3 regions of the Kitasatospora sp. NPDC028055 genome follow, and region 1 is predicted to be linked to each of the others. Evidence: riboswitches for the same ligand, from Rfam matches in the RefSeq annotation. Region 1 holds a riboswitch; each other region holds the start of a gene.
What was found. A riboswitch is a leader RNA that binds a small molecule or an ion and turns the genes downstream of it on or off. The one in region 1 is predicted to bind cobalamin.
Positions count from the first base shown of each region.

Region 1 (4,380 bases):
GCCGGTCGCGGGGTGGCGGACGGGGGTGGCCCGGACGCCGAACACCTCGGCCAGCAGCTCGGGGCGGAGCACCTCGTGGGGCTCCCCGGCGGCGACGATCCGGCCGGCTTCCAGCACGTACAGCCGGTCGCAGTGGGCCGCCGCCAGGTTGAGGTCGTGCAGGGCGGTGAGCACCGTCGGCCCGGCCTCGCGGGCGAGCGCCAGCACCTCCAACTGGTGTGCGATGTCGAGGTGGTTGGTGGGCTCGTCCAGCACCAGCAGGCGCGGTTCCTGGACGAGGGCGCGGGCGATCAGCACCCGCTGCTTCTCGCCGCCGGACAGGCTCGGGAAGGCGCGTTCGGCGAGGTGGTCGGCCCGGACCCGGCGCAGCGCGGCGGCGCAGCGTTCCCGGTCCCCGGCGGTCGGGCCGGCGGCGAGTCCGCGCCGGTGCGGCAGCCGGCCCATGGCGACCACCTCGGCCACCGTGAACTCGAACTCGGCGGGGTGCTCCTGGGTCAGCGCGGCCACCCGGCGGGCGGTGTCGCGGGCGGTGAGCGCGTGCAGGTCGTCGCCGGCCAGCCGGACGGTCCCGCCGGCCGGGCGCAGCACCCGGTAGACGCAGCGCAGCAGGGTCGACTTGCCGCTGCCGTTCGGGCCGATCAGCCCGACCACCTGCCCGGCGGCGGCCGCCAGGCTCACCTCGTGGACCAGCCGGGCGCCGGCCAGTTCCACCGAGACGCCGTCGACGCGCAGTTCCTCGGCGCCGGTCGAAGGGGTCGGGGCCGTCATCGCCGTCATCGCCGGCCTCCGAAGGCCTGGCCGCGGCGGCGCATCATCAGCAGGAAGGCGGGCACCCCGAGCACCGCGGTGAACACCCCGACGGGCAGTTCGGCGGGCGCCAGCAGGGTGCGGGAGGCGATGTCCACCCAGACCAGCAGCAGCGCGCCGGCGAGCGGCGCGATCACCAGCACCCGGCGGTGCCCGGCGCCGACCAGCATCCGGGCCAGGTGCGGCATCAGCAGGCCGACGAAGCCGATCGCCCCGCTGACGGCGACCACGGTGCCGGTGACGGCGGCGGTGACCACGAACAGTTCCCGGCGCAGCCGGTCCGGGTCGACCCCGAGCGAGGCGGAGGTCTCGTCGCCCATCGCGAGCGCGTCCAACCGCCCGGCGGCGCAGGCCAGGTAGGCCAGTCCGGCCAGTACGGTGCCGGCCGCGATCGGCACCGAGCCCCAGGTGGCGCCGCCGAGGCTGCCGAGCAGCCACATCATGGCGTCCCGGGCGGCCTCGGCGTGGTCGGCGGAGAAGACCATCAGGGTGGTCACGGCGGAGAAGCCGTAGGAGAGCGCGGTGCCGGTGAGCACCAGCCGCAGCGGGGTGAGCCCGTACGCGGTGCGGGCGGCGAGGTAGACCAGCACCATGGCGAGCAGCGCGGAGCCGAACGCGGAGACCGAGATCGCCCACACCCCGAGCGAGGCGAAGGCGCCGAGCAGCAGGACGGCGTTGGCGCCGACGGCGGCGCCGGAGGAGATGCCGAGCACGAAGGGGTCGGCGAGGGCGTTGCGCACCAGGGCCTGGACGGCGACCCCGGTGGCGGCCAGCCCGCCGCCGACCACGGCGGCCAGCAGGGTGCGGGGCAGCCGGAGCTCCCAGACGATCGCGTACGCCGCCGCGTCGCCCGCGTCCAGCCGTCCGCCGGTCAGCCCGGCGCCCAACAGCCGCAGGACGTCCGGGAGTTCGATCCCGGAGGCGCCGAGCGCGACTCCGCAGACCAGGGAGAGCAGCAGGGCGGCGGCGAGGCCGAGGGCGAGCGGGAGGGTCGGTATTCGGCGAACGGGGTCACTCACGTGCGGGCGCGCCTTGCCTCGGGCCGCGGGTGTGCCGGGGCGGGCGCCGGTCGGGGGCGGGCCCGGGCGCCTTCCCCTCGCAGTCCACGGCGAGTTGTCGGGAGTTCAGCGGCCGGGGGCGATCGGGCTGGCCCGGCCCCGGAACCGCGGGCCGTGCTCACCGTTGCGGGTCAGCGCCGGATTCTCACCGGACTTCCCCCTCGGACGCCCTGGCAGCATAACAGCCACTCAGGGCAGGCAACCCTTACCGGGATCCGTTCCCGGGGTGGCAGGCCTGGGAGACCCGGACCGGCCCGGGAAACGCACGACCGCCCCCGTCCGACGGTGCGGACGGGGGCGGCCGGGTGGCGACGCGTCAGGCTCAGGCCTGCTTGGTCTCCCAGAAGATCTTGTCGACCTCGGCGATCAGGTCCAGCAGGGCCTGGCCGGTGGCCGGGTCGGTGGACGCCTTGGCGGCCGAGGCGGCCTTCAGGGTGTCGTTGATCAGCTGGTGCAGCTGCGGGTACTTCTCGAAGTGCGGGGCCTTGAAGTAGTCGCTCCACAGCACCGAGATGTGGTGCTTGACGGCCTCGGCGCGCTGCTCCTTGATGATGATGGCGCGGGCGCGGAAGTGCGGGTCCTCGTTGGCCTGGTACTTCTCCTGGGTGGCCTTGACCGACTCGGCCTCCAGCTTGGCCTGGGCCGGGTCGTAGACACCGCACGGCAGGTCGCAGTGGGCGTGAGCAGTGGCACGCGGTGCAAACAGACGAGAGAACATGGGAGTCCTTCCTTAGATCGTCTTCCCGCGCCCGAGATTACCCTTCCGGCCTCCGGGTTTCGCGGCCGGGCGGTGGGCCTAGGGCAAAAGACGGACCCGGAACCGGGGTAATCCGGACATCGAACGGACCTGTGACCGGGGTCGTCCGGACATCGAACGGATGACGGTCCGTACGGCAGACTGGGGGCGGTCGGTCCCCGGGAGGAGGAGCCATGGCGCGGAGCACGGAGCCGCAGGGCGGCGGGCCGGGCGGCGCGGTGCCGTTCGGGCTGGTGGACGTCTCGGGCCCGTCGATGGTCCCGACCCTGCGCGAGGGCGACCAGCTGCTGGTCCGCTACGGCGCGCCGATCAGGCCCGGTGCGGTGGTGCTGTTCCGGCACCCGTTCCAGCAGGACCTGCTGGTGGTGAAGCGGGCCGCCGAGCGCCGTCCGAAGGGCTGGTGGCTGCTGTCCGACAACCGTCCGGTGGACAGCGACAGCCGCAGCTACGGCCCGGTCCCGGACGAGCTGGTGCTCGGCCGGGTGCTGCTGCGGCTGCGGCCGAGCCCCGCCTGGCTGGCGCCGGGCCGGGGGCTGGAGCGGCTGCTGCTCGGCCCCCGGCTGGCCCGGGTGCCGGGCCTGGCCCGCCGGTTCGGGGTCTTCGTCGACGAGCCCTGAGGCCGCCGCTACTTCCCGGCGGTGTGCGCCGCCTCGGCCTCCTGGCGCTTGCGGGCCCGGTACGCGGCGACGTTGGCGCGGGTCGCGCAGCGGTCGGAGCAGTAGCGGCGGGAGCGGTTGGTCGAGGTGTCCAGGTAGGCGTTGCGGCACGGCGCGGCCTGGCAGATGCCGAGCCGGTCGGCGCCCAGCTCGGTGAGGTGCACGGCCAGGCCCATGCAGGCGACGGCGCTGAAGTGCGCGGTGGCGGTGGGCGAGTTGTCGGCCAGGTGCAGGTGCCAGCGCGGCCGGCCGGCGTCGTCCAGGTAGTCGTGCCCGGAGACCAGCGGGCTGACGGGGTACTCCATCAGCAGGCTGTTCAGCAGGTCGACGGACCGGATCTCGTCCCCCTCGGCGGCGGCCTCGAACACTCCGCGCAGCCTGGTCCGCACCGCCCGCAGCCGGGGCACGTCGGACTCGTCGGCCAGCGCGGCGGCGCGGGAGGAGTCGGAGAACAGGGCGCGTACGGCGTCCACCGAGGTCAGCGTGTCGGTGCCGCGCTCGGGTTCCTCGGTGTTCACCAGCCGAACGGCGAGATCGGCGTACGAGGCGAGCTCCACGGCGGTCCTTCCAGTGGTTGCGGTAACGGGCCCGGACCGTTGCGGTAACGGGCTGGGCGCTTCCAGCCTATTACCCGGCCGGGGAAAACGTCGGCGCCCGGCAGGAAGTCGTCTGCCGGGCGCCGGGCGTACGGGCTCAGAGCACCTTGGAGAGGAAGGCCCTGGTGCGCTCGTGCTGGGGGTTGGTGAGCACCTCGCGGGGGTTGCCGGACTCGACCACCACACCGCCGTCCATGAACACCAGTGCGTCGCCGACCTCACGGGCGAAGCCCATCTCGTGGGTCACGACCACCATCGTCATGCCCTCCTCGGCCAGGCCGCGCATGACGTCCAGGACGTCTCCGACCAGCTCCGGGTCGAGCGCCGAGGTGGGCTCGTCGAAGAGCATCAGCTTGGGCTTCATGGCCAGCGCGCGGGCGATCGCCACGCGCTGCTGCTGGCCGCCGGACAGCTGCGAGGGGTAGTTCTTCGCCTTGTCGGCCAGGCCGACCCGCTCCAGCAGGGCCATCGCGCGCTCCCGGGCCTCGGCCCGGCTCTCGCCCTTG
Region 1 covers NZ_JBEZXE010000012.1:72,208-76,587, forward strand. The annotation lists gene AB0F71_RS15725 (ABC transporter ATP-binding protein) at 1-777, opposite strand, end outside; gene AB0F71_RS15730 (iron ABC transporter permease) at 774-1,826, opposite strand; cobalamin riboswitch at 1,922-2,067, opposite strand; gene sodN (superoxide dismutase, Ni) at 2,188-2,583, opposite strand; gene sodX (nickel-type superoxide dismutase maturation protease) at 2,796-3,239, shown strand; gene AB0F71_RS15745 (CGNR zinc finger domain-containing protein) at 3,248-3,835, opposite strand; gene AB0F71_RS15750 (amino acid ABC transporter ATP-binding protein) at 3,972-4,380, opposite strand, start outside.

Region 2 (4,380 bases), on a different contig from region 1:
CTGATCGGGATCGTCCTCTTCGTGGGCGGCCTGGTGTTCGGCGGCCTGCGACTCGGCAGCCGCCGGGCCGGGAGGTAGCACGGACCAACCGGGGCGAGGCCGGAGCCGGGACCGGGGCCGGGGTCGACCGGTCGGCCCCGGCCCCCCGCCGCCGCCCCCGCCGGAAGTCCTGCCCCTGAATCACCGACCCCAGGCGCGACACCGCCCCCGCGCGGGGGCGGGCCCGGCAGCCGTGCGCCGGGCCCGCCCCCGAACTCTCGTGCTCAGCCCGTGAGTTCGGCCCGCAGGCGGCGGGCGGCGCCGACCAGGCTCTCCAGCGAGGCGCGGGTCTCGGGCCAGCCGCGGGTCTTGAGGCCGCAGTCGGGGTTGACCCAGAGCCGCTCGGCGGGGATCGCCGCGAGACCGGCCCGGAGCAGCTCGACGGCCTCCTCGGTGCTCGGCACGCGCGGGGAGTGGATGTCCCAGACGCCCGGGCCGACCTCGCGCGGGTACCCGGCGGCGGCCAGCTCCCCGGCGACCTCCATGTGCGAGCGGGCGGCCTCCAGGGAGATGACGTCGGCGTCGAGGTCGTCGATCGCGGTCATGATCGCGCCGAACTCGGCGTAGCACATGTGGGTGTGCACCTGGGTGTCGGCGCGCACACTTGAGGTGGCCAGCCGGAAGGCCTCGGTGGCCCAGTCCAGGTAGGCCGGGCGGCCGGCGGCGCGCAGCGGCAGGGTCTCGCGCAGGGCCGGTTCGTCCACCTGGACGACGGCGGCGCCGGCGGCCTCCAGGTCGGTGACCTCGTCGCGCAGGGCGAGGGCGACCTGCCGGGCGGTCTCGGCGAGCGGCTGGTCGTCGCGGACGAAGGACCAGGCGAGCATGGTGACCGGGCCGGTCAGCATGCCCTTGACCGGACGGTCGGTGAGGTCCTGGGCGTAGCGGAACCAGTCGACGGTCATCGGGTGCGGGCGGGAGATGTCCCCGGCCAGCACCGGCGGCCGGACGCAGCGGGTGCCGTAGGACTGCACCCAGCCGTGCCGGGTGGCCAGGTAGCCGGTGAGCTGCTCGGCGAAGTACTGGACCATGTCGTTGCGCTCGGGCTCGCCGTGCACCAGGACGTCCAGCCCGGCCTTCTCCTGGTAGGCGATGACCTCGCGGACCTCCGCCGCCATCCGCTCCCGGTACGCGGCGGCGTCGATCCGCCCGGCGGTCAGGTCGGCGCGGGCGACGCGCAGTTCGGTGGTCTGCGGGAAGGAGCCGATGGTGGTGGTCGGCAGCAGCGGCAGTGCGAGCCGGGCCCGCTGGGCCTCGGCCCGTACGGGGTAGGGCTGGGCGCGCCGGGCGTCGCCCGGGGTGACGGCCGCGGCGCGGGCGCGGACGGCCGGGTCCCGGGTGATCGGCGAGGTGGCGCGGGAGGCCAGGTCGGCGCGGTTGGCGGCGAGTTCGGCGGTGATCGCGCCGGTGCCCTCGCGCAGGGCGCGGGCCAGCAGGGCGGCCTCGGTGGCCTTCTGCTTGGCGAAGGCCAGCCAGCGGGCGATCTGCGGGTCGATGTCGCGTTCGAGGGTGGCGTCGATCGGCACGTGCAGCAGCGAGCAGGACGGCGCGACGTCGACCCGGTCGGCGAGCCCGAGCAGGGTGGCCAGGGTGGCCAGCGAGGCGCCCAGGTCGTTGATCCAGATGTTGCGCCCGTCGATCACCCCGGCGACCAGGCGCTTGCCGGGCAGCCCGCCGACGGCGGCGAGGTCCTCCAGGTTGGCGGCGGCCGGCCCGGTGAAGTCCAGCGCCAGGCCCTCCACCGGGGCCTTGGCCAGCACCGCCAGGGCGTCGCCGAGGCGGTCGAAGTAGCTCGCGACCAGCAGCTTCGGCCGCTCGGTCCGCGCGCCCAGCTCGCGGTAGGCCCGGGCGGCGGCGTTGAGCTCGGCCGGGGTCCGGTCCTGGACGAGCGCGGGCTCGTCCAGCTGCACCCACTGCGCGCCCGCGGCCCGGAGTGCCGCGAGCAGCTCCGCGTAGACGGGCAGCAGCCGGTCCAGCAGGGTGATCGGCTGGAAGTCGGGGGCCACCCCGGGCGTCGGCTTGGCGAGCAGCAGGTAAGTGACCGGTCCGACCAGCACCGGACGGGCGTCGTGGCCGAGCGCGAGGGCCTCCTCGAACTCGGCGACGGCCTTGGCCGGGTTCGCGGCGAAGGCGGTGTCCGGACCCAACTCCGGGACGAGGTAGTGGTAGTTGGTGTCGAACCACTTGGTCATCTCCAGCGGAGCGACGTCCTGGTTGCCGCGCGCCATGGCGAAGTAGCCGTCCAGCGGGTCGGCGTCGACCGCCTCCCGGTGCCGCGGCGGGATCGCGCCGACCGCCACGGTGGTGTCCAGCACGTGGTCGTAGAGCGAGAAGTCGCCGGTCGGGACCTCCTCGATGCCGGAGTCGGCGAGCTGCTGCCAGTTCCCCCGGCGCAGGTCGGCGGCGGTGGCCAGCAGTGCCTCGGCGGTGACGGCGCCCTTCCAGTAGCCCTCGATCGCCTTCTTCAACTCCCGGCCCCGGCCCTGCCGGGGGTAGCCGTGGGCGGTGGCGAGGGTCGCCGCGGCTGCGGACTTCGTGGTCAAGGGACTCTCCTTCGCGAGTCTGATTCCTCAAGTGCCCGGCGACGGGGGCGAGGACGCGAAGGGACGACGGACCGGACGGGCGCCCGTACACGGGTACGGCTCCGTCTGGTGTGGTCGCCGACCCGCCCTCGAGGTCACCGGATGGCCGCGCGCGAACGGTCGCGCCCGGGCAGTGGCAGGTCTTCGGACTCGCGGGCCCGCCCGTCCTCGTCGAGGACCGGCACCTACTGGCCGTCGCTTCCCAGACCCGACCCGGGCCCAGTGCGTATGACGGCGGTCGTTCCCGCTCACCGCTGCGGGGCAGTCCCGGACTGGCCTGTTGAAAGGCGTCACCGGGTTCCCTCTTACGACGCCCCGCCTGGCGGACGGGGCGAACCAGCTGCACCTGCCACCCTACGTCCGGCCCGCCGGTTTCCGGCCGGAGAACCGCGCAATCGTCCGCATGGTGAGACAGCGCCGGCCCGCCGAGCGGGGCGCGCGGATCTTCCCGCACTCCGGGTGCGACGTTCACGAAGTGGTGACGATGGGTAGTCGAAGGAGTGCCGAGAGCAGCCGAGTTGGGGGGTGGTCCAGGGAGCGACGATGCGGGAACACGAGGAGAGCGGTGCGCGGGCCGGGACGGACGGGCCGGACGGTTCGCGGGTGCCGTCGCAGGGCGGACCGGGCGCGGCCGAGGAGGCCGATCCCGGCTCCGGAAGACCGCCCCGGGCGGTGGGTGGCGCGGTCCGCTGGCCGGAGCAGATGCTGCCGCTGCTGCGTTCCCCGAACTCCGCCCACCCGGCGGCCGGGCACGGCGAGGAGGAGGACGAGGGTGCGGCCGAGCCGGGGCCCGCCGCGGTCGCCGCCGTGCTCGGACTCGCGCTGCTGGTGGGCGAGTTGATGCTGACCTGTGGCGAGGGCGCCGAGGACGTCGAGGCGGCGATGCTCGCCGTGGCGCGCACCTACCGGGTCCGTCCCTGCGACCCCCAGGTCGCCTTCACCCGGGTCGCGATCTCCTACCGGCCCGGCCACGGCGACCCGCCGGTGACGGCCGAACGCTTCGTCCGCCGCCCCACCGGGGACTACTCCGGGCTGGCCGCGCTGTTCCGGCTGGTCACCGAGATCACCGCGGGCGGGCTCGCCGTGGACGACGCCCACCGGCGGCTGCGCGCCGTGCGCCGGCACTGCCGCCACTACCCGGCCTGGGTCCTGGTCCTCTCCTCCGGCCTGCTGGCCGGCGCCGCCACCCTGCTGGTCGGCGGCCGGGCCGACGCCCGGGCCTGGCTGGTGTTCGTGAGCGCCGTGGTCACCACGGTGGTGGGCGGCGTGCTGGCCGACCGGGTCGAACGGCACGACCTGCCGGAGTTCTACCGGATCGCGGCGGCCGCGACCCCGGCCGCGGTGGTCGGCATCCTGATGTCCTTCAACCAGCTGCAGCTGCGCGGCTCGGTGGTGATCACCGGCGGGCTGTACGCGCTGCTGCCCGGCTGGCCGATGGTCGCGGCCGTGCAGGACGGCCTCGCGGGCTTCTACCTCACCGCCGCCGCACGGCTGTTGGAGGTGCTGTACCTGCTGGCGGGCGTGGTCGTCGGGGTGATGACCGTGCTCTACATCGGGGTCAACAACGGCGCGGACCTGGCCGCCGAGAGCGGCCCGGCCGCCACCTCCAACCCGCCGCTGCAACTCGCGGCCGCCGTCCTGCTCGCGCTGACCTTCGCGGTGCTGCTCAACACCGAGCCGACCACCCTGCCGGCCGTCCTGGTCAACAGCGCGGCGGGCTGGACCACGTACTCCGTGCTGGCCGACGCGGGCACGGAGCCGA
Region 2 covers NZ_JBEZXE010000018.1:115,942-120,321, reverse strand. The annotation lists gene AB0F71_RS20020 (hypothetical protein) at 1-78, shown strand, start outside; gene metE (5-methyltetrahydropteroyltriglutamate--homocysteine S-methyltransferase) at 264-2,579, opposite strand; cobalamin riboswitch at 2,757-2,926, opposite strand; gene AB0F71_RS20010 (threonine/serine exporter family protein) at 3,162-4,380, shown strand, end outside.
Region 2: it holds a riboswitch for cobalamin, as region 1 does, so the genes downstream of both, metE (5-methyltetrahydropteroyltriglutamate--homocysteine S-methyltransferase) here and AB0F71_RS15730 (iron ABC transporter permease) in region 1, are expected to answer to the same signal.

Region 3 (4,380 bases), on a different contig from region 1:
TGGAGCGCCTGGTTGGCGACCTCGAAGCCGGTGTCGGTGGCGTGCCGCTTGGCCATCGCGCACAGCTGCGGTGCCCGCCGGTCGCCCCGGTCCAGGGCGGTCGCCGCGCGCCACACGAGCGCCCTCGCCGCCTCCAACTCCGTCGCCATGTCGGCGAGTCGGAACTGCAGCGCCTGGGCGTGCAGCAGTCGGGCCCCGAACGCCTCACGGTCGGCGAGGTAGGTCACCGCACGTTCCAACGCACTCTGGGCGCCGCCCAGCGAGCAGGCCGCGATGCCCAGCCGGCCGCCGTTGAGGCCGGCCATGGCGATGCGGAAACCCTCGCCCTCCGCCCCGAGCAGGCGGTCGGCGGGCAGCCGGACGCCGTCCAGCAGCACCTGCCGGGTCGGCTGGGCGTTCCAGCCCATCTTGTGCTCGTTCGGACCGAAGGACAGCCCCCGGTCGTCCCGGTCCACGAGGAACGCGGAGACGCCGCCCGGCCCCGGGCCGCCGGTGCGCGCCATCACCACGTACACCTGGGACGTGCCTGCCCCGGAGATGAACTGCTTGACGCCGTCCAGTACCCACTGGTCGCCGTCGCGCACGGCCCGGGTGGTGAGCGCGGCGGCGTCGGAGCCGGCGCCGGGCTCGGTGAGGCAGTAACTGCCCAACTGCTCGGCCGTGCAGAGCGCCGGCAGCCAGCGGGCACGCTGCGCCCCGGTCCCGTAGCGGTCCACCATCCAGCCGACCATGTTGTGGATGGACAGGTAGGCGGCGATCGACGGGCAGCCGGTCGCGAGCGCCTCGAAGGCGACCACCCCGTCCAGTCGGGAGAGTTCCGAGCCGCCGACGTCCTCGCGCACGTACACACCGGCCAGGCCCACGTCCGCCGCCTTGCGCAGCACGTCGACCGGGAAGTGCTCGTCCCGGTCCCATGCCACCGCGTGCGGGGCGAGGTGCTCGTCGGCGAAGGCCCGGGTCGCCTCCGCGACGGCGCGCTGGTCGTCCGTCAGGTCACTTGCGTGCACCGTGCTCATCCCATCGTCGGCATGGTGAAGCTCGCGCCCTCCTTGACCCCGGAGGGCCAGCGCGAGGTGACGGTGCGGGTACGGGTGTAGAAGCGGATCGAGTCCGGGCCGTGCTGGTTGAGGTCGCCGAAGCCGGAGCGCTTCCAGCCGCCGAAGGTGTGGTAGGCGATCGGCACCGGGATCGGCACGTTGACCCCGACCATGCCGGTGTTCACCCGGCGGGCGAAGTCCCGGGCGGTGTCGCCGTCCCGGGTGTAGATGGCCACGCCGTTGCCGAACTCGTGCTCGCTCGGCAGCCGCAGCGCCTCCTCGTAGTCAGCGGCGCGGACCACGGTCAGGACCGGGCCGAAGATCTCCTCCCGGTAGATCCGCATGCCCGGGGTGACCCGGTCGAACAGCGAGGCGCCGAGGAAGTAGCCGTCCTCGTGGCCGGGAAGGCGGAAGTCCCGTCCGTCCACGACGAGTTCGGCTCCCTCCCGGACCCCGAGGTCCAGGTAGCCGCGGACCCGCTCCAGGGCGTCGCGGCCGACCAGCGGACCGAAGTCGGCCGCCGGGTCGTCCGAGCGGCCGACCTTCAAGGCGGCGATCCGCTCGACCAGCTTCGCCACCAGCGCGTCCGCGGTCTCCTCCCCGACCGGGACGGCGACCGAGATCGCCATGCAGCGTTCGCCGGCCGAGCCGTAGCCGGCGCCGACGAGGGCGTCGGCGGCCTGGTCGAGATCGGCATCCGGCATCACGATCATGTGGTTCTTCGCGCCGCCGAAGCACTGTGCGCGCTTGCCGTGCGCTGCCGCGGTCGCGTAGACGTACTGGGCGATCGGGGTCGAACCGACGAAGCCGAGCGCCTCGACCCGGGGGTCCTCCAGCAGCGTGTCCACGGCCTCCTTGTCGCCGTTGACGACGTTGAGCACGCCCGGGGGAAGCCCCGCTTCGAGGAAGAGCTCGGCCAGGCGCAGCGGCACCGAAGGGTCGCGCTCGGAGGGCTTGAGGACGAAGGCGTTGCCGCAGGCCAGCGCGGGCGCGGCCTTCCAGAGCGGGATCATCGCCGGGAAGTTGAACGGCGTGATGCCCGCGACCACGCCGAGTGGCTGGCGCATCGAGTAGACGTCGATGCCGGTGCCGGCGTTGTCGCTGAACTCGCCCTTCAACAGGTGCGGGATCCCGGCGGCGAACTCCACCACCTCCAGGCCGCGCTGGATGTCGCCGTGGGCGTCGGCCACGGTCTTGCCGTGCTCGGCGGAGAGCAGCCGGGCCAGGTCCTCCTTCTCCTGCTCGACCAGTTGCAGGAAGCGCAGCAGCACCCGCGCCCGCCGCTGCGGGTTCCAGGCGGCCCACTCGGGCTGGGCCTGCGCGGCGTCGGCGATCACCGCCTCGACCTCGGCCCGGTCGGCCAGCGGCACCCGGGCCTGCACCCGGCCGGTGTTGGGGTCGTACACGTCGCCGAACCGGCCGGACGTCCCGGCGACGCGCTTGCCGCCGACGAAATGGGTCAGTTCACGGACCATCGGTTCCTTCTCTCATCGTGGATGGGGAGAGGAGGAATGGAGAGACCACCGCCACCGTCCGGGCGCACGGTCGTGCGCGCCTACGGCGGTCCGGCGGTTGACGTCAGCGTCGGGGGAGCAGGTGTGCCCCGACGGTCAGCACGGCAGGGCACGGGGCAGCGGAACGGGAAGGGCAGCCCGGAGTCATGCGTGTCGTCTCCATCCTCGTGGAAAACACGGACCACCCGCGGCCGGTATCCTGACTCCCGGATCCACGCCCGCCCCCAGGCCTTCCCGGCTGGCTGCCAGTGGCCGTCATCCACGAGGACGAACTCCCCGGTCACAGTGGCGGGACCGTGCCGGACTCACACCGGCTTCCCTGACACCGCGGACCTGGCATCGACCATATAGTCGGACGTCCTAGTAAGTCCAGAGGCCCCGAGGCCCGAGGCCCGCGGCGCGCCCTGCTGTCGTGACCTCCCCCCCCGTCCCCCGGGTCGCGCGTCAGGCCTGGTCGGAGGCGTCACCGTAGACGTTGTCGGGGCTGACCACCCGGGTGATGGCCCGGCCGAGCAGGGTGCTGGGGTTCTCGCCGTTCGAGGGGATGTCCGTGTTGAGCAGGATCACCATCGTCGCCTTCTGGGCGGGCAGATAGACCGTCAGACTCTGGTAGCCGGGCAGGGATCCCGCGTGGCCGATCCACCCGTGGTTGATGTCGATGCCCAGCCCGTAGGCGTCGCCCGGCGCGCCGGTGGGGTGCGCGTCGAGGCGCTCCGCCTGGGTCTTCGGGGACAGCAGGCCGCCGGTCGCGACGTTCTCCGCCCAGGAGCGCATGTCGTCGAGGTCCGAGATCATCGCGCCGGCTGCCCAGCCCCAGCTCGGGTTGAAGTCCGTGGCATCCGCCACCGTGGCGTCCGGCGTCATGTCGGTGTAGCCGTGGGCGTGCGGCGGCGGGAACTCCGCCGCCACCGGCAGGAAGGTGCGGTCCAGGCCGCTCGGCCGCGTGATCAGGTCCCGGATCACGTCCCGCAAGGGGCGGTGGGTGACCTTCTCGACAACCAGGCCGAGCAGCACGGTGTTGGTGTTGGAGTAGTCGAACTGCGTGCCGGGCGGGAACTGGTTGGGATGCTCGAAAGCGATGTCGAGCAGCTCGTTCGGCGACCACTGGCGGTGCGGCTCGGTCGTCAGCAGGTGCTGGAAGCCCGGGTCCTTGCTGTAGGCGAACAGGCCGCTGCGCATGTCCGCGAGCTGACGCAGCGTGATGTGCTCTCCGTCGGGCACCCCGTCGACGTACCCGGAGATCGGGTCGTCCAGGCCGACCTCGCCGCGGTCGACGAGCTGGAGCAGCGCGGTGACGGTGAAGGTCTTGGTCTCGCTGCCGATCCGCATGTTCAGGTCGGTTCGCATCGGGGCGCAGTCGCTCGTGTCCGCGACGCCGAAAGCCCGTACGTAGCGCGGCTGTCCGGGCTTCCAGACGCCCACGATCACGCCGGGGACACCGGCGTCGGCGGCCGTCTGCCGGATCACCCGGTCCAGCTTCGCCGCGGTCGCTTCCCAGGACTGCGACGCGGCGGCCGGTTCCCTGGGGACCGGTACGGCCGCCGCGGGCGCGGCGATCGCGGGCAGGGAGGCTGCCAGGCAGGCAGCGATGGTCGTCACGGTGCGCAGCAGGGCAGATCGGCCCGTTCGGATAGGCATACGCCCCTGGATAGGTCGTTCCAGGCTTCTGCCTGCGGCACCGCACCGGCCCCCTGCGGACATTCATCCGAATGCCTCCGGGATCGCCGCGCATCGGGATCGCGGTGCAGCGGACCCCGACGGCGTCAGCGCGTGATGCGGTCGATCACCAGGCGCTCGAAGAGGTCCTCGGGCAGTTCGTCCTGGTACTG
Region 3 covers NZ_JBEZXE010000010.1:134,136-138,515, reverse strand. The annotation lists gene AB0F71_RS14340 (acyl-CoA dehydrogenase family protein) at 1-1,016, opposite strand, end outside; gene AB0F71_RS14335 (CoA-acylating methylmalonate-semialdehyde dehydrogenase) at 1,013-2,512, opposite strand; cobalamin riboswitch at 2,723-2,903, opposite strand; gene AB0F71_RS14330 (serine hydrolase domain-containing protein) at 2,996-4,189, opposite strand; gene AB0F71_RS14325 (hypothetical protein) at 4,315-4,380, opposite strand, start outside.
Region 3: it holds a riboswitch for cobalamin, as region 1 does, so the genes downstream of both, AB0F71_RS14335 (CoA-acylating methylmalonate-semialdehyde dehydrogenase) here and AB0F71_RS15730 (iron ABC transporter permease) in region 1, are expected to answer to the same signal.